DNA from 3 places in the Streptomyces glaucus genome. Region 2 is predicted to be linked to each of the others. Evidence: riboswitches for the same ligand, from Rfam matches in the RefSeq annotation. Region 2 holds a riboswitch; each other region holds the start of a gene.
The links. Region 2 has a riboswitch for cobalamin ahead of ABD363_RS31050 (energy-coupling factor ABC transporter permease). Riboswitches for the same ligand answer to the same signal wherever they lie in the genome.
Positions count from the first base shown of each region.

Region 1: it holds a riboswitch for cobalamin, as region 2 does, so the genes downstream of both, ABD363_RS31295 (cobalamin biosynthesis protein) here and ABD363_RS31050 (energy-coupling factor ABC transporter permease) in region 2, are expected to answer to the same signal.
Region 3: it holds a riboswitch for cobalamin, as region 2 does, so the genes downstream of both, ABD363_RS13085 (ribonucleoside-diphosphate reductase subunit alpha) here and ABD363_RS31050 (energy-coupling factor ABC transporter permease) in region 2, are expected to answer to the same signal.

Region 1 is NZ_BAAATK010000087.1:7,911-15,065, reverse strand. It holds gene ABD363_RS31315 (alpha/beta hydrolase) at 1-1,016, opposite strand, end outside; gene ABD363_RS31310 (class II aldolase/adducin family protein) at 1,205-1,876, opposite strand; gene ABD363_RS31305 (inorganic phosphate transporter) at 2,318-3,556, shown strand; gene ABD363_RS31300 (hypothetical protein) at 3,590-3,811, shown strand; cobalamin riboswitch at 3,954-4,093, shown strand; gene ABD363_RS31295 (cobalamin biosynthesis protein) at 4,221-5,171, shown strand; gene ABD363_RS31290 (cobyric acid synthase) at 5,168-6,676, shown strand; gene cobN (cobaltochelatase subunit CobN) at 6,673-7,155, shown strand, end outside.
Region 2 is NZ_BAAATK010000083.1:330-7,484, forward strand. It holds partial or broken gene ABD363_RS31035 (energy-coupling factor ABC transporter ATP-binding protein) at 1-484, opposite strand, end outside; gene cbiQ (cobalt ECF transporter T component CbiQ) at 481-1,230, opposite strand; gene ABD363_RS31045 (energy-coupling factor ABC transporter substrate-binding protein) at 1,235-1,603, opposite strand; gene ABD363_RS31050 (energy-coupling factor ABC transporter permease) at 1,600-2,289, opposite strand; cobalamin riboswitch at 2,320-2,502, opposite strand; gene ABD363_RS31055 (ABC transporter substrate-binding protein) at 2,706-4,292, shown strand; gene ABD363_RS31060 (ABC transporter permease) at 4,319-5,287, shown strand; gene ABD363_RS31065 (ABC transporter permease) at 5,302-6,180, shown strand; gene ABD363_RS31070 (oligopeptide/dipeptide ABC transporter ATP-binding protein) at 6,177-7,155, shown strand, end outside.
Region 3 is NZ_BAAATK010000014.1:38,248-45,402, forward strand. It holds gene ABD363_RS13060 (extracellular solute-binding protein) at 1-163, opposite strand, end outside; gene ABD363_RS13065 (GntR family transcriptional regulator) at 717-1,481, shown strand; gene mctP (monocarboxylate uptake permease MctP) at 2,123-3,763, opposite strand; gene ABD363_RS13075 (DUF3311 domain-containing protein) at 3,760-3,993, opposite strand; gene ABD363_RS13080 (hypothetical protein) at 4,137-4,322, opposite strand; adenosylcobalamin-variant (AdoCbl-variant) riboswitch at 4,678-4,776, shown strand; gene ABD363_RS13085 (ribonucleoside-diphosphate reductase subunit alpha) at 4,909-7,155, shown strand, end outside.

The DNA of each region.
Region 1 (7,155 bases), on a different contig from region 2:
GGGCGGGCGCCGGCGAGGCGCCGGGACAGCTGCCAGGGGGCCACCGTGTCGTCCGGGCCGTGGAAGATCAGCGTCGGGACCGTGACGAGGTCGATCCCCGCGGGGCCGGCGGGGTGGCCGGTGTGCATCCCGGCCCGGCCCTGGGCCGCGCGGACCGCGAGCGGCAGCAGCACCCCGGGCGTGTGGCGGGCCGCGGCGAGGGCGCGCAGCGCCGCCTCCCAGCTGAGCACCGGGGAGTCCAGCACGAGCCCCGCGACGTGGTGGCGCAGTTCGGAGCGCGCCGCGGCGCGCAGCGCCATCGTGGCGCCGGTGGACCAGCCGTGCAGGACGACCTGCCGGGCGCCGTGCCGCACGGCGTACCGGAGCGCCGCGTCCAGGTCGCGCCACTCGGTCTCGCCGAAGTGGTGGAGCCCGTCCGGGGAACGGGGGGCGCCGGGGTCGCCGCGGTAGGCCGGGACGAGCACCGGGAGGTGGTGGCGGTGCAGGAGCTCCATGACGTTCATGGCGTGTTCGCGGGTGGTGCCCAGGCCGTGCACCGTGATGACCCAGATGTCCCGCACGCCGGGCACGAACCAGGCCGGGAGCGGGCCGAGTTCGCCGGGGATCTCGACGTCGGTGTGGTCCAGGCCGAGGGCGGCGCCCGGATCGCCGACGTGCACGCTGGGGGTGAGCCACGCCTTGTCGCCGGGTTTCAGGGTGCCGTGCGTCACCCGTTCCAGGCGGCGTACGACGGTGTCGGCGGAGTGGGAGGCGGTGCGCAGGACGGGGCCGACGACCGCGTGGGAGCCGTCGCCGACGAGGCCGTAGCGGCCGGGTCGCAGGGTGGCCAGGTGCCGGGTGAGGGCTATCCGGCCCGCGGCGGTGGCGTGCACGGTGAGCCGGGGCTCGGTGGGCAGGGGCCCGCCCGGGGACGCCTTGAGCGCGGCGTCGCTGGCGAACCTGCCGGCCGCGACGCCGGCGGCGCCGGCGGCCAGGGCCATGGTGACGGCGGCGGCCGCCGCTTTGACAGTACGCACGGGTCCAGTGTCCAGGCGGACCCCGTCTTCGGCCAGTGGTGGGGCGGCCGCGGGGGGCGGCCGCGCGGACCGGGGGCGGCGGCCGCGGGCGGGGCCGGAGGGGGCGGGTCCGGGCGGCGTCCCGGGGCCGGGGCGCCGTGGCCGGAGGGCGGGGCACGAGGCGCGGGCGGGACGGCGGCGGGCGGCGGTCAGCCCTTCTGGCCGTACCCCCGCAGCCTCTCCCCCACCTCCGCCAGCTGCCGCTCCGACAGCAGCGACGGGGACCGGCCCGGGACCGAGGAGGCGGTCAGCCACAGCCGGCACATCCACTCCAGTTGGGCGGTGCGGTCGTAGGCCTGGTCGAGGGTGGCGCCGTGGGTGAGGGTGCCGTGGTTCTGCAGCAGGCAGCCGGAGCGGCCGTGGAGGGCGCTGAGCACGTTCCGGGCCAGCTCCTCGGTGCCGTAGGGCGCGTACGGGGCGACCCGGACGGGGCCGCCGAGCGCGGCGGCCATGTAGTGGATCGGCGGGAGCTCGTGCAGGAGGGTCGAGACGGCCGTCGCGTGCACGGCGTGGGTGTGGACGACGGCGCGGGCGTCGGTGGCGCGGTAGACGGCGAGGTGCATGGGCAGTTCGCTGGTCGGGACGAGGCTGCCGAGCACCTGCCGGCCGTCGAGGCCGACGCCGGTCACGTCGTCCGGCGTCAGCCGGTCGTAGGGGACGCCCGACGGTGTGACCAGGACCGTGTCCCCGACCCGCACGGAGACGTTGCCGGAGGTGCCGACGACCAGCCCGTCCGACACCGTGCGGCGGGCCGTGGCCACGAGCGCCGCCCAGGCGCGGGCCTCCTCGTCGCGCACCCGCCTCTCCCCCGGTTCCGTCACGCCTCGCGTCTCCTCCCGGGCGCCGTGTGCGCCCCGCTCATCCCGCCGTCCGGCGGTACGGCCGTCCCGCCGGGCGTGCCGTCCGGCCGGGACGACCGGGCCACTGTAGGCCGGAAGGCGGGCGTCCGGCAGAGGACACCGCCGGCCGGGCGGCCGCCGCGGGCGTCCCGGCAGGACGGCGGCGGTGCGGGCAGCGGCGGTGCCGGGTGACCGAGATCTCCCCGGCGGGTCCCGGCCCGGCCGCGTTGGTCCCCGGTACGCTCCTGACCTCGGAAAACGGCCGGATCACGGGGGTGTCGGAGGCCGGGCACGGCCCGCCGGGACCGGACGGGACGGCACCCCCCTGCCGGGGTCACCACCAATCCCACCTCAGTTCATCTTCCGTTCACCCGGGTTATCTACGGTCGACCAGCCAATGACCTCGAACGATTGCCTGGGTAAATGGAAAGCTTCTCGCTGATCCTCGCGATTGTGGTGGTAACCGCACTCGCGTTCGATTTCACGAACGGTTTCCACGACACCGCGAACGCGATGGCGACGACCATTTCGACCGGCGCGCTGAAGCCCAAGGTCGCGGTGGCCATGTCCGCCGTCCTCAACCTCGTGGGCGCCTTCCTGTCCGTGGAGGTCGCCAACACGATCTCCAAGGGTCTCGTCGACGAGACCGGCATCCGTCCCGAGGTCATCTTCGCCGCACTGGTCGGCGCGATCCTCTGGAATCTGCTGACCTGGCTGGTCGGGCTCCCCTCCAGCTCCTCGCACGCCCTCATGGGCGGTCTGATCGGCGCCACCGTCGCCTCGGCGGGCGTCGGCGCGGTGCACGGCGACGTGCTCGTCACCAAGGTGCTGATCCCGGCGATCGCCGCCCCGGTCGTCGCGGGCGTCGCGGCGATGTTCGCCACCCGGCTGACGTACACGCTCGGCCGGAAGGCCGACGGCGAGGCCGCCGCCAAGGGCTACCGCGCCGGCCAGATAGCCTCCGCGGGCCTGGTCTCCCTCGCCCACGGCACCAACGACGCCCAGAAGACGATGGGCATCATCACCCTCGCCCTGGTCGCCGGCGGCACCCTCGCCCCCGACTCCGACCCGCCCCTGTGGGTCGTCCTCTCCGCCGGCCTGGCCATCGCGCTCGGCACCTACCTCGGCGGCTGGCGCATCATCCGCACCATGGGCAAGGGCCTGACCGACCTCCAGCCGCAGCAGGGCTTCGCCGCCCAGACCAGCGCGGCCACGGTCATCCTGGCCTCCTCCCACCTCGGTTTCTCCCTCTCCACCACGCACTCGGTCTCCGGCGCCGTGATGGGCGCGGGCCTCGGCCGCAAGGGCGGGATCGTCCGCTGGTCCACCGCCACCCGCATGTTCGTCGCCTGGGGCCTCACCCTCCCGGCCGCGGCCCTGGTCGGGGCGCTCGCCGAGTACGTGACCGGCTTCGGCGCCTGGGGCACCGCCCTCGTCGCGGTCTTCCTGGTCGCCTCCAGCGCCGCGATCTGGAAGATCTCCCGGCGCGAGGTCGTCGACCACACCAACGTCAACGACACCGAGGAGCCGGCCGGCGTGGTGACCACCGCCGTGGCCGCGGTGACCCCGCCCCCCGCGGGCACGGTGACCGACGAGCTCGCGGCCACGATCCCGGCGCAGGCCACCGGGCCGAAGGCCCCGCAGGCCACCACCACCGTCTGAGCCCGCGCACCCGGCACAAGGAAGAGAAACACCATGAAGATCGACTGGGCGGCTCTCGGCTCCGTCTTCGGGGTCAGCCTCGTGGTCACCGTGGCCCTGGTGGCCCTGTTCACCCTCGGCATCGCGGGCCTGTCCCGCCGCGAGCGGGCCGCCGCGCAGGGCGGCACCGCGGCCCTCGCGGTCACCGGCGCGTACGCCTGCTTCGCGGCCTGCGCGGCGGCGGTGGCGTACGGGATCCACCTGATCGTCGCCTGAGACCGCGTCCCGTCGGCGGGACGCCCCCGCTCCCCCGCCCCCGGCGCACGGCCCGCGCGCCGGGGGCGTCACGCTGCTTTGGCGCACTCCCCCTGTGGGCCTCAGCACACTCCGCCCTCGCAGGTCAGCGGCAAGTTGACGGCCCTTCCAAGCCCATGGTGGACTGCCGGGGCCAGTACGGCGGCAGGAGAGGAAGCCCGGTGGAAGTCCGGCGCGGTCCCGCCACTGTGACCGGGGCAGACGGCCCCGGGAGCCAGGAACTCTCACCGCCGGTCTCGTCGAACCAGGGCGCGGACACCCTGAGTGAGGACATATCGCCATGCGCGGCTGCCGATGGACGGCCAGGTTCACCAGCTCGGTCTCCGAGTTCACCAGCGACGCCCGGCCCGGCCCGGCGGTCGGCTGAGCGATGCGGGCCGAACGCGTCTTCGCGTACGGCGCCGCCGCCGGCCTCCTCGGTGACCTGCTCCTCGGCGATCCCCGCCGCGGGCATCCGGTCGCCGTGTTCGGGCGGGCCGCGGGCGCCGTGGAACACGTGCTGTGGCGGGACCACCGCGGCTGGGGCACGCTGCACACCGCCGTGTGCGTCGGCGGCGCCGTCGCCCTCGGCGGGCTGGCCGCGCGCGCCGTACGCCCCTGCCCCGCCGCCTCCGTCGCGCTCACCGGCGCCGCCACCTGGGCCGTCGTCGGAGGGACGTCGCTGGTCCGGGAGGCCCGGACCATCGGGCGGGCCCTTCAGGCGGGGGACGTCGAGGCGGCCCGGGCACGGCTGCCGCACCTGTGCGGACGGGACCCGCAGGCGCTCGACGCCGACGGGATCGCCCGCGCGGTCGTCGAGTCCGTCGCCGAGAACACCTCCGACGCCGTGGTGGGGGCCCTGGTGTGGGGGGCCGTGGCCGGGGTGCCGGGGCTGCTCGGGTTCCGGGCCGTGAACACCCTCGACGCGATGGTCGGGCACCGGTCGCCGAGGTACCGGCGCTACGGCTGGGCCTCCGCGCGCCTGGACGACCTCGCCGGATGGCCGGGGGCCCGGCTGACCGCCGCGCTCGCCGCCGTCGCCGGCGACGACCCCCGCGGGGCGCTGCGGGCCTGGCGCGCCGACGCCGCCCGGCACCCGAGCCCCAACGCCGGCCCCGTGGAGGCCTCCTTCGCGGGGGCGCTCGGCGTGCGGCTGGGCGGGACCCTCTCCTACGGCGGGCGGGTCGAGCACCGGCCCGTGCTCAACGCGCGCGGACGGGCCGTCGCCGTGGCCGACATCGAACGGGCCGCACGGCTCTCGCGGCGCGTCGGCTGGCTCGCGCTCGGCGTCGGCGCCGCCGCGCGGCTCCTCGTCAACGGCTTGAAGGGACGGACGTCATGAGCGGTGGTCTCCTCGTCGCCGGCACCACCTCCGACGCCGGCAAGAGCGTCGTCACCGCCGGGATCTGCCGGTGGCTGGTGCGGCAGGGGGTGAAGGTCGCGCCGTTCAAGGCGCAGAACATGTCGCTGAACTCGTTCGTGACGCGCGAGGGCGCCGAGATCGGACGGGCGCAGGCCATGCAGGCGCAGGCGTGCCGGATCGAGCCGACCGCGCTGATGAACCCCGTGCTGCTCAAGCCGGGCGGCGAGCGCAGCAGCCAGGTGGTGCTGCTGGGCAGGCCGGTGGGCGAGCTGAGCGCCCGCGGCTACCACGGCGGGCGGCAGCAGGCGCTGCTGGGGACGGTGCTGGACTGCCTCGCCGAGCTGCGGGGCGCGTACGACGCGGTGATCTGCGAGGGGGCGGGCTCCCCCGCCGAGATCAACCTGCGGCGGACCGACATCGTGAACATGGGCATCGCCCGCAACGCCCGCCTGCCCGTCCTCGTCGTCGGCGACATCGACCGCGGCGGCGTCTTCGCGTCCTTCTTCGGGACCGTCGCCCTGCTCTCCCGCGAGGACCAGGAGCTGGTCGCCGGCTTCCTGGTCAACAAGTTCCGGGGCGACGTGTCGCTGCTGGAGCCCGGCCTCGGCATGCTGCGCGATCTCACCGGGCGGCGCGCCTACGGCGTCCTGCCGTTCCGGCACGGGCTCGGCATCGACGAGGAGGACGGGATGGCGGTCTCCCTGCGCGGGCCGGTCCGGGAGTCGCACGTCGCCCCGCCGCTCGGCGCGGACGTGCTGCGGGTCGCCGTCTGCGCGGTCCCGCTGATGTCCAACTTCACCGACGTGGACGCGCTGGCCGCCGAGCCGGGCGTCGTGGTGCGGTTCGTGGACCGGCCCGAGGAACTGGCCGACGCCGACCTCGTCGTGGTGCCCGGGACCCGGGGCACGGTCCGGGCGCTGGAGTGGCTGCGGGAGCGGGGACTGGCGGAGGCGATCACCCGCAGGGCCGCCGAGCAGCGGCCCGTGCTCGGCATCTGCGGCGGCTTCCAGCTGCTCGGCGAGCACATCGAGGACGAGGTCGAGAGCCGCCGGGGCCACGTCGACGGACTCGGCCTGCTGCCCGTCCGGGTGCGGTTCGCCCGCGAGAAGACCCTCGCCCGGCCCGTCGGCGAGGCCCTCGGGGAGCCGGTCGAGGGGTACGAGATCCACCACGGGGTCGCCGAGGTCACCGGCGGCGAGCCCTTCCTGGACGGCTGCCGGGTCGGCCAGACCTGGGGCACGCACTGGCACGGCTCGCTGGAGTCGGACGGTTTCCGCCGGGCCTTCCTGCGCGAGGTGGCGGCCGCCGCGGGCCGCCGCTTCGTGCCGGCCCCCGACACGTCGTTCGCCGCGCTGCGCGAGGAGCAGCTCGACCGGCTCGGCGACCTGATCGAACAGCACGCGGACACGGACGCGCTGTGGCGGCTCATCGAGTCGGGCGCGCCGCAAGGACTGCCTTTCATTCCACCGGGAGCGCCCGCATGAGCACAGTGTTGTTGTTGTCGACCGCCGACACGGACCTGCTGGCGGCCCGCGCCTCCGGCGCCCCCTACCGGATCGGCAACCCGACCCGGGTGGACGTCGAGGCCGAGCTGCCCGCGCTGCTCGACGGCGCCGACGTCGCCGTCGTACGGCTGCTGGGCGGCAAGCGCGCCTGGGAGGACGGGCTGGCCGCGCTGAAGGCGTCCGGCGTCCCGACCGTGCTGCTGGGCGGCGAGGCCGTGCCGGACGCGGAGCTGATGGCCGAGTCGTCGGTGCCGGCCGGGGTCGTGGCGGAGGCGCTGAAGTACCTCGTCGAGGGCGGGCCCGCCAACCTCGCCGAACTCGCGCGGTTCCTGTCGGACACCGTGCTGCTCACCGGCGAGGGGTTCGCCGCGCCGCACAAGATGCCCGAGTACGGCGTGCACGGCTCCCGCCCCCTTCGGGACGGCCGCCCCACCGTCGGCGTGCTCTTCTACCGCGCC
Region 2 (7,155 bases):
GCATCGCGACGGCGCCCGCGATCGCGGCCCGCTTGCGCTGCCCGTAGGAGAGCAGGTGGGTGGGACGGTCGGCCAGGGCGGCGATGTCCAGGGCGGTGAGCGCCTCGTCGACCCTGGCCCGCACCTCGGCGTCGGGCAGGCCGAGGTTGAGCGGCCCGAACGACACGTCCTGGGCGACGGACGCGGCGAACAGCTGGTCGTCCGGGTCCTGGACGACCAGCTGGACGGTCGTGCGCAGCCGCGTCAGGCCCTTGCGGTCGTAGGCGACCGGCCGCCCCTCGACGACCAGTTCGCCGGTGTGCGGCCGCAGTCCGCCGCTGAGCAGCCGCATCAGGGTGGTCTTGCCGCTGCCGTTGCGGCCGAGCAGGGCGAGCGCGCGCCCTTCGCGTATCTCGAAGTCGAGGCCGCTGAGCACGGCCGGGCCGTCCTCGTACGCGAAGGACGCGCCCCGCAGGGCGACCAGCACGCGGTCGAAGTCGCTCATGACAGCGGCCTTTCCAGGACGAGGCCGAGGGCGGTCAGAGCCGCCAGCAGCGCGATGCCGGCGCCCACGAAGCGGACGGAGACACGGGCCTCGGGCACCAGGACGCGCAGGGTGCCGTCGTAACCGCGTCCGGCCAGACCGTCCTGGAGGCGGGCCGCCCGGTCGAAGGCCCGGACGAACGCGGTGGCGCCGAGCCCGCCCAGGGACCGCCAGGCGGCGGCCCGGGTGGTGTGCCCGAGCCGTGCGGCCTGCGCCTGCCGGACGCGGCGCACGGAGTCCAGGAGCAGGAAGCTCATCCGGTACGTCACCAGCGCGACGTCCACGACCGGTGCCGGCACCCCGGCCCCGGCCAGGCGGGGCAGCAGGTCGGACATCGGGGTGGTGAAGGCGAACAGGAGCACGCCGAGGGAGGCGGCCGAGGTGCGCAGCAGCAGTTCCCCGGCGCGGACCGGCCCGTCCCCGGCCAGGGTCACGAACCCGCCGGGCCCGCCGACCCGGACGAGCAGGGGGAGCGCGCCCGTGACGCAGAAACCCAGCGGCAGCCGGTAGGCGCGCCACAGCCGGCGGCCGGGCACGCCCGCCGGGCCCAGCAGCAGCGCCAGCGCCGCCGCCAGCACCAGGGCCGCGCCCGGCCAGGGCGGCAGCGAGATCGCGAGCACGGTGAGGCCCAGCCCGAGCACGGCCTTGTCCAGGGGGTGGCGGCGGCGCCAGCGGCTGCCGTGCGCCGCCGCGTCGATCGGCAGCACGGGGTCAGGCTCCTCCTCCGGCGGCGGATCCGCCGGCACCGCTCCGCGGATCCGCGGCCTCCCGGGCCAGGGCCCGCGCCTCGCCCTGGCGCCGCCCCCGGCGCAGGCCGAAGTAGTAGGCGAGGACGCCCGCTCCGAGAGCCGCCTGGAGGGCGAACAGCGCCGACTCGACCTCACCGGAGGGCGGTTCGTACAGGGGCGAGAACCACGGTTCGTAGTCCGGCCGGATCTCGGTGACGGCGGTCTCCGCCTCGGCGTCGGCGCCCGCGAACGGCTGCTCCTTGTGGTCGCCGAGCCCGAGGAGCAGCGGCAGCGCCGCGAGCGCCGCCACGGCGAGCAGCAGCAGGGTGTTGATCCTCGCGTTCCGGCTCACCGGGCCACCGCCCCGGTCCCCGCGCCGGCCGGCAGCACCCCGAGCCGGGTCAGCTCGCCCTTGCTGGACTGCGTCAGCAGGCGCATCACCAGAACCGTCAGGAGCCCCTCGCTGACCGCGAGCGGGATCTGCGTGACGGCGAAGACGGAGCCGAACTTGCCGAGCGAGCCCAGGAATCCGCTGCCCGGGTCGGGGAAGGCGAGCGCGAGCTGCACGCTGGTGACGCAGTAGGTGGACAGGTCGGCGACGAACGCGCCGCAGAACACCGCGACCATCAGCGGCGCGGCGCAGCGCCGCAGCAGCCGGTAGACGCCGTACCCGGCCCAGGGCCCGGCGATGGCCATGGAGAAGACGTTGGCGCCGAGCGTGGTCAGGCCGCCGTGCGCGAGCAGCAGCGCCTGGAAGAGCAGCGTGATGGTGCCCAGCACCGCCACGACCGGCGGCCGGAACAGGATCGCGCCCAGCCCCGTGCCGGTGGGGTGCGAACAACTCCCGGTCACCGAGGGCAGTTTCAGGGCGGACAGGACGAACGTGAACGCCCCCGCGGCGCCGAGGAGCAGAGTGCTCTCGGGGTGCTCCCTGACCTCACGGGTGAGCGACCGTACTCCGTGGACGACGAACGGCGCCGACGCGACGCCCCAGGCGACCGCGTGCGCCGGGGGAAGGAACCCCTCGGCTATGTGCATGGCTCGGCAGACCCTCTCCAGCACCTCGTGGATGGTTGACGCGCCTTGGCCGGTCTCCTGGCTGACGGGTACCACCGCCCGTGCTCCGCCTTCCCGGGTCCGAGGACCCAGTGGCTGCCCGTGAGGGCCGGAGCCGGACTTCCCGATCACAGTGGCGAGGGCCGCACCGGTGTCACACCGGATTTCCCGTGCACCAAGGCGTGGTGATAGTAGTGCCCGCACCCGGTCGGTGACAAGCCGCGACCAGGGGCGCGAAGGCGGCGCCCGGCACCTCGCGGCGGCCCGCGCCCGCGCCGCCGCCCCCGCGGGACGCACGCCTGCCGCCCCGGGGGCGTGTGCCGGTCCCGGTCCCCGCGCACCCGCCAGCTGCAATTAATATGCAACAACCTGTCATCGGCAGTAAGGGCGTGAGGCGTATGGGGACGCGGCGGATACGAGGCACCGTCGTCGCGGCGGCGATGGTCACCGGGATGGCCGGGTGCTCGGCACCCGGCGGTGGTGAGGCGGCCGGCGGGTCCGCCGACTCCGTGGTGATCGGGGTCGCCTCGGAGCCGGACACCCTCAGCCCGCTGCTCGGCTACGGCAAGGACGGGAACTCCAAGATCTTCGACGGCCTGCTCGCCCGCGACGCCGGCCTGCGGCTGAGACCCGCGCTGGCGAAGGCGCTGCCCGAGGTCGGCGACGGCGGCCGCACGTACACCTACACCCTGCGCGAGGGCGTGAAGTTCAGCGACGGCGAGCCGCTGACCTCCGCCGACGTCGTGTTCACCTACCGCACCATCCTGGACGGGAAGACCAACAACAGCTCCCGCAGCGAACTGGACGCCGTCAAGGAGGTGCGGGCGGACGGCGACGACAGGGTCGTCTTCACGCTGAAGTACCCGTACGCGCCCTTCGCCGGACGCACGGTGCTGCCGATCGTCCCCGAGCACATCGCCGGGAAGCAGGACCCCAACACCGGTTCCTTCAACACCAGGCCCGTCGGCACCGGCCCCTACGTCCTGGCCGACTGGCGCAAGGGCGAGAAGCTCACCTTCAAGGCCAACCCGCATTACTGGGGCGGCACACCGAAGGTGAGGACGGTCACCATGGCGATCGTCGAGGACGACGACGTGCGCGCCACCCGGCTGCGCTCCGGCGACCTGGACGGCGCGGTCCTCCCGCCCAACCTCGCCGCCGCCTTCGACGACGACGCGAACAGGAAGGTCCACGAGGCGCGGTCCTACGACTTCCGCGCCGTCACCCTCCCCACGGCCGGCGAGGTCACCGGCGACCGCGCGATCCGCCGCGCCCTGGACGCCGCCGTGGACCGCGAGGCCATGGTGGACAAGATCCTCGACGGGGCCGGCCGCCCCGCGTACGGGCCGCTGCCCGAGGACGACCCCTGGTTCGCCGAGGGCGTCGAACGCTCCCGGGACCTCGGCAGGGCCAGGCGGATCCTGGACGAGGCGGGCTGGAAGGCCGGAGCGGACGGCATCCGCGTCAAGGACGGCCGGCGGGCCGCGTTCACCCTGCTCTACCCCTCGGGCGACAAGGTCCGCCAGGACCACGCCCTCGCCTACGCCTCCGACGCCAAGAAGGCCGGCATCGACGTGACGGTCGAGAGCGCCACCTGGGAGGTCATCGAGCCGCGGATGCACCGGGACGCGGTCCTCGCGGGCTTCGGCAGCACCGGCGACCCCGACTTCGGGCTCTACACCATGCTGCACTCCTCCCTCGCCGGCGACGGCTTCAACAACATGGCCCACTACGACAACCCGGCGGTGGACCGGGCCCTCGACACCGGCCGCCGCAGCCAGGACCCGGCCGCCCGCGAGGCCGCCTACGACACGCTCCAGCGCGAGCTGGTGAAGGACCCCGGGTACACGTTCCTCACCCACATCGACCACGTCTACGTGCTCGCCGACCGCTGGGACGGCCTGACCACGCAGGTCGAGCCGCACGAGCACGGCTTCGCCAGCGGCCCCTGGTGGAACCTCGAGGACTGGCGGCCGAAGAAGTGACCCGGACGTCCCTGCCCTGGGGAGCGATGGCCCGCCTGGCGGGACGGCGGGCCCTGTTCGCCGTCCCCGTCCTGCTCGTCGTCACCTTCGGCGTGTTCGCGATCGCCGCCGCCTCCCCCTTCGACCCCGTCAAGGCCTACGCCGGCACCGCCGCCCTCGGCGCCGACCAGGACACCCTGGACCGGCTGCGGGCCAACCTGGGCGTGGACCAGCCCTTCACCGTGCGCTGGTGGCGGTGGCTGACCTCCGCGCTCGGCGGCGACCTGGGCCACTCCAGCGTGATGCGGCAGCCGGTGACCCAGGTGATCGGCGAACGCCTGGTGTGGTCGACGCTGCTGTGCGCGGTCGCGTTCGCCGCCGCCGTCCTGGCCGGCACGCTGCTCGGGGTGCTGGCGGCCCGCCGCCCCGGATCCGTGCTCGACCGGGCCGTCACCTCGCTCGCCTACGGACTGGAGGCCGCGCCGGTCTTCTGGATCGCGCTGCTCGCCGTCTGGCTGTTCGCCCTCCGGGCGGGCGTGCTCCCGGCCGGAGGGCTGACGGACACGGCCAGCGAACAGGTCACCCCCGGCCAGGTCGCGCGGCACCTCGTGCTGCCCGCCGGCGTGCTCGCCGTCTCCCAGCTCCCGTGGTTCACCCTCTACGTCCGCCAGGGCGTCGGCGACGCGCTGGCGGAGGACCCCGTACGCGGCGCCCGCGCCCGCGGCCTGAGCGAACGCACCGTCCTGCTCGGCCACGCCCTGCGCTCCGGCCTGCTGCCCGTCCTCACCCTCGTCGGCTCCCGCGTCCCCGAACTCATCACCGGCGCCCTGCTGGTGGAGAGCGTGTTCAGCTGGCCCGGCATCGCCGCGGCCACGGTGGAGGCGGCCACCGCCGTCGACTTCCCGCTGCTCGCCGCGCTGACCACCCTCGCCACCGTCGCCGTCCTCGTCGGCAACCTGCTCGCGGACCTGCTCTACGGACTCTTCGACCCGAGGGTGACGCTTCATGAGATGTGACACCGGTGATTCCCATGGCTGAAGCCGTACGCGAACCCGCGTGGCGGTCGCACGGCACCGACCGCCGCCCCACCCGAGCCCTGCGGGTACGCGTCTGCGCCGCGCTGCTGGCCGCGACCGCCCTCGCCGTCCTGCTCGTGCCACCGCTGGTCCAGCTCGACCAGCAGGCCGTCGACCTGGCCGCCAAGCTGCGACCGCCGTCCTGGGCGCACCCCTTCGGCACCGACGACGTCGGCCGCGACCTGCTGCTGCGCTGCGTCTACGGCCTGCGGGTCTCCCTGCTCGTCGGCGTCGCGGCCGCCCTCGCGGCGACCGTCGTCGGCACCGCCGTGGGCGCCACCGCCGGAGCGCTGGGCGGCTGGGCCGACCGCGCGGTGATGCGGCTGGTCGACACGGTCTCGTCCGTGCCGCACCTGCTGCTCGGCATCTTCGTCGTCGCCATGTTCCGGCCCGGCGTCTGGCCGGTGGTGGTCTCGGTCGCGCTCACCCACTGGCTGTCGACCGCGCGGATCGTGCGCGCCGAGGTGCTCTCCCTGCGCGCCCGCCCGTACATCGACGCCGCCGTCTCCGGCGGCGCCTCCCGGTGGCGGGTGACGGTACGGCACCTGCTGCCCGGTGTGCTGCCGCAGGCCGCGCTGGCCGCCGTCCTGATGGTGCCGCACGCCATGTGGCACGAGTCGGCGCTGTCCTTCCTGGGGCTCGGACTGCCCACCCACACGGCCAGCCTCGGCACCCTCATCCAGAGCGCGCGGGGCTCCCTGCTCGCCGGGCAGTGGTGGCCGACCCTGTTCCCCGGCCTGTTCATCATCGTCCCGACCCTCGCCATCGCCGGTCTCGCCGGGGCCTGGCGGGAGCGGATCAACCCCCGCCGCCGATCGGAGCTCATGCTGTGACCGAGTCGACCCCCGTGCTGTCGGTGCGCGGCCTGTCGGTGCGCTTCCTCATGCCGGGCGGGCGCCGCGTCCACGCGGTGACCGACGCGCACTTCGACGTGGCGGCCGGCGAGTGCCTGGCCCTGATCGGCGAGAGCGGCTGCGGCAAGTCCGTCCTCGCCTCCGCCCTCCTCGGCCTGCTCCCCGCCAACGCGCAGACCGCGGGCGAGGCGCTCCTCGGCGACCTCGACCTGCTCGCGGCCGACGAGCGGACCCTCGCCCGCACGGTCCGGGGCCGCCTGATCGGCCTCGTCCCGCAGAGCCCCGCCGCCCACCTCACCCCCGTGCGCACCGTCCGCTCCCAGCTGGAGGAGACGGTCGCCGCGCTGACCGGGACCCGGGGACGCGCCGCCCTGCGCGCCGCCGCCCAGGCGGCCGCCGAACGGGCCGCGTTCCCCGCGGACCACCTCGACCGGCACCCGCACGAACTGTCCGGCGGCCTCGCCCAGCGCGCCGCCCTCGCCCTCGCCCTGGCCGGGGACGCGCCCCTGCTGCTGGCCGACGAACCGACCACCGGACTCGACCGCGACCTGGTGGACCGCACGGTCGACGAACTGCGGCGCCACGTCGACGCCCCCGCCGCCCCCGGTGCCGCGCACGGCACCGGACGGGCCCTGCTGATGATCACCCACGACCTGGCCGCGGCCGAACGCGTCGCCGACCGGATCGCCGTCATGTACGCCGGCCGCATCGTCGAACTGGCCGACGCCGCCGCCTTCTTCGGCGCCCCCGGCCCGCGCCACCCCTACAGCCGCGGCCTCCTGCAGGCCCTGCCGGACCGGGCCTTCGCCCCCATCCCCGGCCTGCCCCCCGAACTCGGCGACCTCCCCGACGGCTGCGCCTTCGCCGCCCGCTGCGACCGGGCCACGGACGCCTGCGCCGTCCCCCCGGCGACGACCGGCGAGGTCGCCTGCCACCATCCGCTCCCGGCCCCCG
Region 3 (7,155 bases), on a different contig from region 2:
CCAGTTCCGGCCAGTTGTTCTGGGCGTCGACGGTGAGCCAGACGGTCAGTTCCTTGGCGTCCGCGCCGTTGTCCGTGCCCCCGCTGCCCCCGTCGTTCCCGCACGCCGCGATGGAGACCACCATGCCCGCGACACCGATCGCGGATATCAGCTTGCGCTTCACGCCACCCTCCTCAGGGATGCCACAAACCCCCCTGCTCCCCGCGGTGAGCGTTGCCGCGCGTACCGCCCGTGGGGCCGGGACCTGGACCAATGGTGTAGACCAGTACGGGGGAGCTTGGCTCAGACCAATAGGGCTGTCAAGGGTGCTCGAGCACGCTCCAGAGGTCCGTTACGGGACCGCGATATGCAGGGACCCTTCATTGCGCGGGCGGCGGAACGGGCGCCGCGGGCCACGGCGCGGACACCGGACCACCGGCCGCAGGCGGCCCGGACGAACCGGACCGGACACCGTGCCGCCGGGCGCCCGGCGGGCGGACGGACCCGGGCCCCGGCGGTGGACCACCGGGCGCCCGGCGGGCGGACGGAGCGGGGCCGGGCGGTGGACGGAGGGCGTCGGCGGCGCGGTGGACTAGACCAACCGGGAGCACGACGGTATACAGGGGAGATCACGGAGCGTGCGGGCGGACACCCGGCACGTGAAGCCGTGCCACGATGTGAGCCGTGGCCGATGGGTACGTCGGTCGCTTCGGCACGCGGAGCCGGAAAGGCAGAGCATGAGCACCGACGTCAGCAGTGCGGAGAACGAGGGCGGGACAAGTGTCCGTACGGCGCGCGTGCCCAAGTACTACCGCTTGAAGCGGCACCTGCTGGACATGACGCAGACGCTGCCCCCGGGCACGCCCGTGCCGCCCGAGCGCACCCTCGCCGCCGAGTTCGACACCTCGCGCACGACCGTCCGCCAGGCCCTGCAGGAGCTGGTCGTCGAGGGGCGGCTGGAGCGGATCCAGGGCAAGGGCACCTTCGTCGCCAAGCCCAAGGTCTCGCAGGCGCTGCAGCTCACCTCGTACACCGAGGACATGCGCGCCCAGGGACTGGAACCGACCTCCCAGCTGCTGGACATCGGGTACGTCACCGCCGACGACCGGCTCGCCGGGCTGCTGGACATCGCGGCCGGCGGGCGGGTGCTGCGCATCGAGCGCCTGCGCATGGCCAACGGCGAGCCGATGGCCATCGAGACCACCCACCTGTCCGCCAAGCGCTTCCCCGCCCTGCGCAGGTCGCTGGCGAAGTACACCTCCCTCTACACCGCGCTCGCCGAGGTGTACGGCGTCCACCTCGCCGAGGCCGAGGAGACCATCGAGACCTCGCTGGCCACCCCGCGCGAGGCCGGGCTGCTCGGCACCGACGTGGGCCTGCCGATGCTGATGCTGTCCCGGCACTCCCTGGACAGGAACGGCGACCCGGTGGAGTGGGTGCGGTCGGTGTACCGCGGGGACCGGTACAAGTTCGTGGCGCGGCTGAAGAGGCCCGCCGAGTAGGACGGGCGCGCACGGCAGGGGCCGCACGGGGCAGCGGCGGGGCGGTCACCGGCCGGCCACCCGCGCCCGGCGGAACCACCGGGCCGGCCCCGTCCGGCGGAACCGCCGCCCGCGCGCCGCGAGGCGGCCGCCCCGGTGGGGGACGGCCGCCCTCTCGTCGTGGCGCGCCCGGCCAGGGCGCCTGCCCGTCGCCTTCCCCGTCCGCCCCGGGGGCGGCCCCGCGGCGTCCGGTGCGCGCTCCGGGGGTCCCCCGCCGCGGACCGGGAAGCGCCGGGCGGACGGCCCCGTACGGGACCCCGTACCCGGGCCTTCGCCCGGCCCGGCGGGAGGAGGCGCCGGGCGTCCCGGAAACACCCCGCCCAGGCTCTGCCGCCGGGCGCCCCCGTGCCGCCGCAGCCGCGTCCGGGGAACCGGGCGGCACGCCGGAAGACGCCGGCGACCGCGGCCAGGACCGCGAGGGAGAGCCCGGCGCACAGCGGGAACTCCCACCCCGGGCTCCGGCCGGACGAGACCCGCAGGGCGATGCCGAGGCAGCCGACCACCAGGCAGAACACGCAGATCCACGCGAGCCGCCGCAGCGCGCGTCGTACAAGACGGTCCTTCATGGCCCTCCCTCGGCATCATCCGCGGCCCGGTCCGCTTCAGGGCACCCGGGCCGCTCCCTCGCCCGCCGTTCCCTCCGCCGGCGCCTCGACGACCGGGGACGGCTTGTCCTGCGCGTCGGAGAAGTAGTCCTCGGGGCGGGTCAGGTCCGTGCCCTCCTGCGCACCGGCGGCCCGGGCCAGCAGCGTGCCCACGGCCGTGACGACGATGTTGACGGCGAGCGCGATCAGCCCGGCGTACATCGTGACGTCCGTGTCCAGGCCGAAGTCGGACAGCGGGAAGGCCGATCCGCCGAAGTGCTCCTTGCCGGTGGCCGGATTGGGGATGTTGTAGAGCAGCACGACACCGGCGAGCAGCCCCGCGAGCAGGCCCGCGACCAGGCCGTGCCGGTGGAACCAGCGGGTGTAGAGCCCGAAGCCCACGGCGGGCAGCGTCTGGAGGATCAGCACGCCGCCGATGAGCTGGAGGTCGACGGAGAACTGCGGGTCCAGCGAGACGATCACCAGGACCGCCCCCACCTTCACCAGCAGGGACACCAGTTTGGAGACCTTCGCCTCGGTCGCCTCGTCGGCGTCCGGACGGAAGAATTCCCGGTAGATGTTGCGGGTGAAGAGGTTGGCCGCGCCGATCGACATGATCGCCGCCGGCACCAGCGCGCCGATGCCGACCGCCGCGTAGGCGACCCCGGCGAACCAGTCGGGGAACTGGCTGTCGAAGAGCTGCGGCACGACGGTGTTGGCGTTCGGCTTGCCGTTCTCGCCGCTCAGCGGGGTGATCCCGGCGGCGATCGCCATGTAGCCGAGCAGCGCGATCAGGCCGAGGAGCACGCTGTAGACGGGCAGCGCGGCCATGTTCTTCTTGATGGTGTCCCGGCTGCGCGCGGCCAGCGTGCCGGTGATCATGTGCGGGTACAGGAAGAGCGCGATGGCCGAGCCCAGTGCCAGGGTGATGTACTGGAGCTGGTTGCCGGCGTTGAGCAGGGTGCCGTCGCCGGGGGCGGGGGTCTCGGCGAACTTCTCGTCCGCGGCGGCGAAGATGTCGCCCCAGCCGCCGAGCTTGGGCGGGATGTACAGCACCGCGATGATGATCACTATGTAGATCAGGATGTCCTTGACGAACGCGATCAGCGCCGGCGCCCGCAGACCCGCGTGGTAGGTGTACGCGGCGAGGATCGCGAAGGCCGCGAAGATCGGCCAGTGGCCGGTGATCCCCATGGTGCGCAGCACCGCCTCGATGCCCACCAGCTGGAGCGCGATGTACGGCATGGTGGCCACGATGCCGGTGATCGCGACCAGCAGCGCCAGGAGGCGCGAACCGTGCCGGACCCGGACGAAGTCGGCCGGGGTGACCAGGCCGTGCCGCTGGGAGACCGACCACAGGCGCAGCAGGACGACGAACACCAGCGGGTAGACCACCACGGTGTACGGCATCGCGTAGAAGCCCATCGCGCCGGCGCCGAACATCAGAGCGGGGATCGCGACGAAGGTGTACGCGGTGTAGAGGTCGCCGCCGATCAGGAACCAGGTGATCCAGCTGCCGAACCCGCGGCCGCCCAGGCCCCACTCGTCCAGGCTCTCCAGGTGCTCGGCGCGCTGCCAGCGGGCGGCCACGAATCCCATCACGCTGACCAGCAGGAACAGCAGCGAGAAGACGACGATCTCGGTGATGTGGTCGCTCATCGGTCCCTCCCGGTGAGCCGGCGGACCAGCGCGATGGTGACCATGCTGAGCACGGCGCACAGGAGCTGGAACCAGTAGAAGAACGGGAAGCCGAACACGCGCGGCCCGTCGTGGTTGAACACAAAAGTCAGCAGGGGAAGGACGATCGGGATCCACAGGAGGTGGTTCCAGGCACTGCGGTGACGGGGGGTGCCGGCACCGTGTGCGTCCTCGGTCTCGGTTTTCTGCAAGGCGGTTCTTTCTGTGACGTGGACATGTGGGTCGGTCGGGTGCGTCGGACAGCGTTCGCACCGGTGAACACGGTCCGGAAGGGACCGAGTTCGGGAAACGGCCGGAAAATACAGCCTTCCCTCCTTCCTCCGGTAGTCATGTCTCAGGAGAAGATCGGGACCAGCAGTGCGGCGTCGAGCCCGGTGGCGGACGTCGCCGCGACGGAGGCGGCCACGGTGGTCGGCCGCCGGTTGGCGAGCGGATCCATCAGCCGCTCGCGGGAGGTGAGGAGGACCAGCGGCCGCAGCGCGAAGGGGATGCCGAGGCTGAGCACCACCTGCGACAGCACCGGTGCGAGCCCGGGCTCGACCCCCGCAGGCGAGCACCGCCGGCGCGGGCACCGGCGTCACCGCCCGCCGGACCGGCACGGACGTCTCCCGCCCGAAGGAGCCCTCGGAGACGACAGGAAGCCTCCATTCCGCTTTCATCGCGGGCCGTTACCGCAAGCGCAGAGTTCCGGTCACAGACCCGCCCGTCGGCCGGTCACCGGTACGCGGACGAGGGCCGGCGGCACGGGCGCGGACCCCGGCCGCCGCCGCGGCCCGGCAGCAGCCGTAACGCCCCGCACCGGCGCTCCGACACCGGAGCAACACAACATCTGGGGGCACTTCCGCGCCCCGACACAAGATGTATGCTCATGCTCGCTGTCGCCGCAGGGGAATCCGGTGCGAATCCGGAACTGTCCCGCAACGGTGTGTCCGCGTGCATCCGCACGCCTGTCCAGTCCGAGTACCTGCCGACAGCGCACCCGGCCGTCCGGCCGGCGTGCCTGACGTCCGGGCCTCGTGGAATGGGCCGGCGGACGCGACGCCCTGCGCGCTCGTGCTGCCCCCTGCCCTCGCCGAGGCCCCGTGCCGAGCGAGGGAGAACCCCACGTGACCATCGCGCCAGCCGACCCGGCTTCAGCGCCCCCGGCGGCCGAGGAGAGCGACGGCCCCGGAGCCGCGCTGCTGCGGACCCTGACGGAGCTGACCGCCGACCTCCCCGACACCGACCCCGGCCGGGTCGCCGCCGCGGCGCTGCGCGGCCGCTCCGCCCGTGCGGACGAGGCGGAGCTGCGCGGCCTCGCCACCGAGGCGGCCGCCGGCCTGATCGCCGAGGACCCCGCCTACTCCCGGCTGGCCGCCCGCCTCCTCACCCTGACCCTTCGCGCGGAGGCCGCCTCCCAGGGCGTCACGTCCTTCACCGGGTCCGTCGCCGCGGGCCACCGCGAAGGACTGATCTGCGACCGCACGGCGGAGTTCGTGCGGCTGCACGCCGGCCGGCTCGACGCGCTGATCGACCCGGCCGCCGACGACCGCTTCGGCTACTTCGGCCTGCGCACGCTCCACAGCCGCTATCTGCTGCGCCACCCGATCACCCGCAAGGTCATCGAGACGCCCCAGCACTTCCTGCTGCGCGTCGCCGCGGGGCTCGCGGAGGACGACGGGCCCCGCTCGGTCGACGAGGTCGCGGCGCTCTACGGGCTCATGAGCCGCCTCGACTACCTTCCGTCCTCCCCCACCCTGTTCAACTCCGGCACCCGGCACCCGCAGATGTCGTCCTGCTACCTGCTGGACTCCCCGCGCGACGAGCTGGACTCGATCTACGACCGCTACCACCAGGTCGCGCGCCTGTCCAAGCACGCCGGCGGCATCGGCCTGTCCTACTCCCGCGTCCGCTCCCGCGGTGCGCTGATCCGCGGCACCAACGGGCACTCCAACGGCATCGTCCCGTTCCTGAAGACCCTGGACGCCTCCGTGGCGGCCGTGAACCAGGGCGGCCGGCGCAAGGGCGCGGCCGCGGTCTACCTGGAGACCTGGCACTCCGACATCGAGGAGTTCCTGGAGCTGCGCGACAACACCGGCGAGGACGCGCGCCGCACCCACCATCTGAACCTCGCGCACTGGGTGCCGGACGAGTTCATGCGCCGGGTGGACGCCGACGAGCCGTGGTCGCTGTTCTCCCCCTCCGACGTGCCCGAGCTGGTCGACCTGTGGGGCGAGGAGTTCGACGCGGCGTACCGTGAGGCGGAGGCCGCGGGACTGGCGCGCAAGACCCTCCCCGCCCGCGAGCTGTACGGCCGGATGATGCGCACCCTCGCCCAGACCGGCAACGGCTGGATGACCTTCAAGGACACCGCCAACCGCACCGCCAACCAGACCGCCGAGCCGGGCCACGTCATCCACTCCTCCAACCTCTGCACGGAGATCCTGGAGGTCACCAGCGACGGCGAGACGGCCGTCTGCAACCTGGGGTCGGTCAACCTCGGCGCCTTCGTCGCCCCGGCCGCGCACGACATCGACTGGGAACGGCTGGACGCCGCCGTCCGCACGGCCGTCACCTTCCTCGACCGGGTCGTGGACATCAACTTCTACCCGACCGGACAGGCCGCCCGCTCCAACGCCCGCTGGCGCCCGGTCGGCCTGGGCGTGATGGGCCTGCAGGACGTCTTCTTCAAGCTGCGCCTGCCCTTCGACTCGCCCGAGGCCCGGCGGCTGTCCACGCGGATCGCCGAGCGGATCATGCTCGCCGCGTACGAGGCCTCCGCCGACCTCGCCGAGCGCCCCCGGGCATCCGCGGCAGGCTCCGGCACAGGGGGGACCCCCGTCGGCCCGTTCCCGGCCTGGGAGAAGACCCGTACCGCCCGGGGCGTCCTGCACCCCGACCACTACGACACCGACCTGGCCTGGCCGGAGCGCTGGGCGGCGCTGCGGGAGCGGATCGCCGCCGTCGGCCTGCGCAACTCCCTGCTCCTGGCCATCGCCCCGACCGCGACCATCGCCTCCATCGCGGGCGTCCACGAGTGCGTCGAGCCGCAGGTGTCCAACCTGTTCAAGCGCGAGACGCTCTCCGGCGAGTTCCTCCAGGTCAACTCCTACCTGGTCGAGGACCTGAAGCGGCTCGGCGTGTGGGACGCCCGCACCCGGGAGGCGCTGCGCGAGGCGAACGGCTCCGTGCAGGGCTTCTCCTGGATCCCCGAGGAGGTGCGGCGGCTGTACCGCACGGCGTGGGAGATCCCGCAGCGCGGTCTGATCGACATGGCCGCCGCCCGCACCCCGTTCCTCGACCAGTCCCAGTCGCTGAACCTGTTCCTGGAGACGCCGACCATCGGCAAGCTCTCCTCGATGTACGCCTACGCC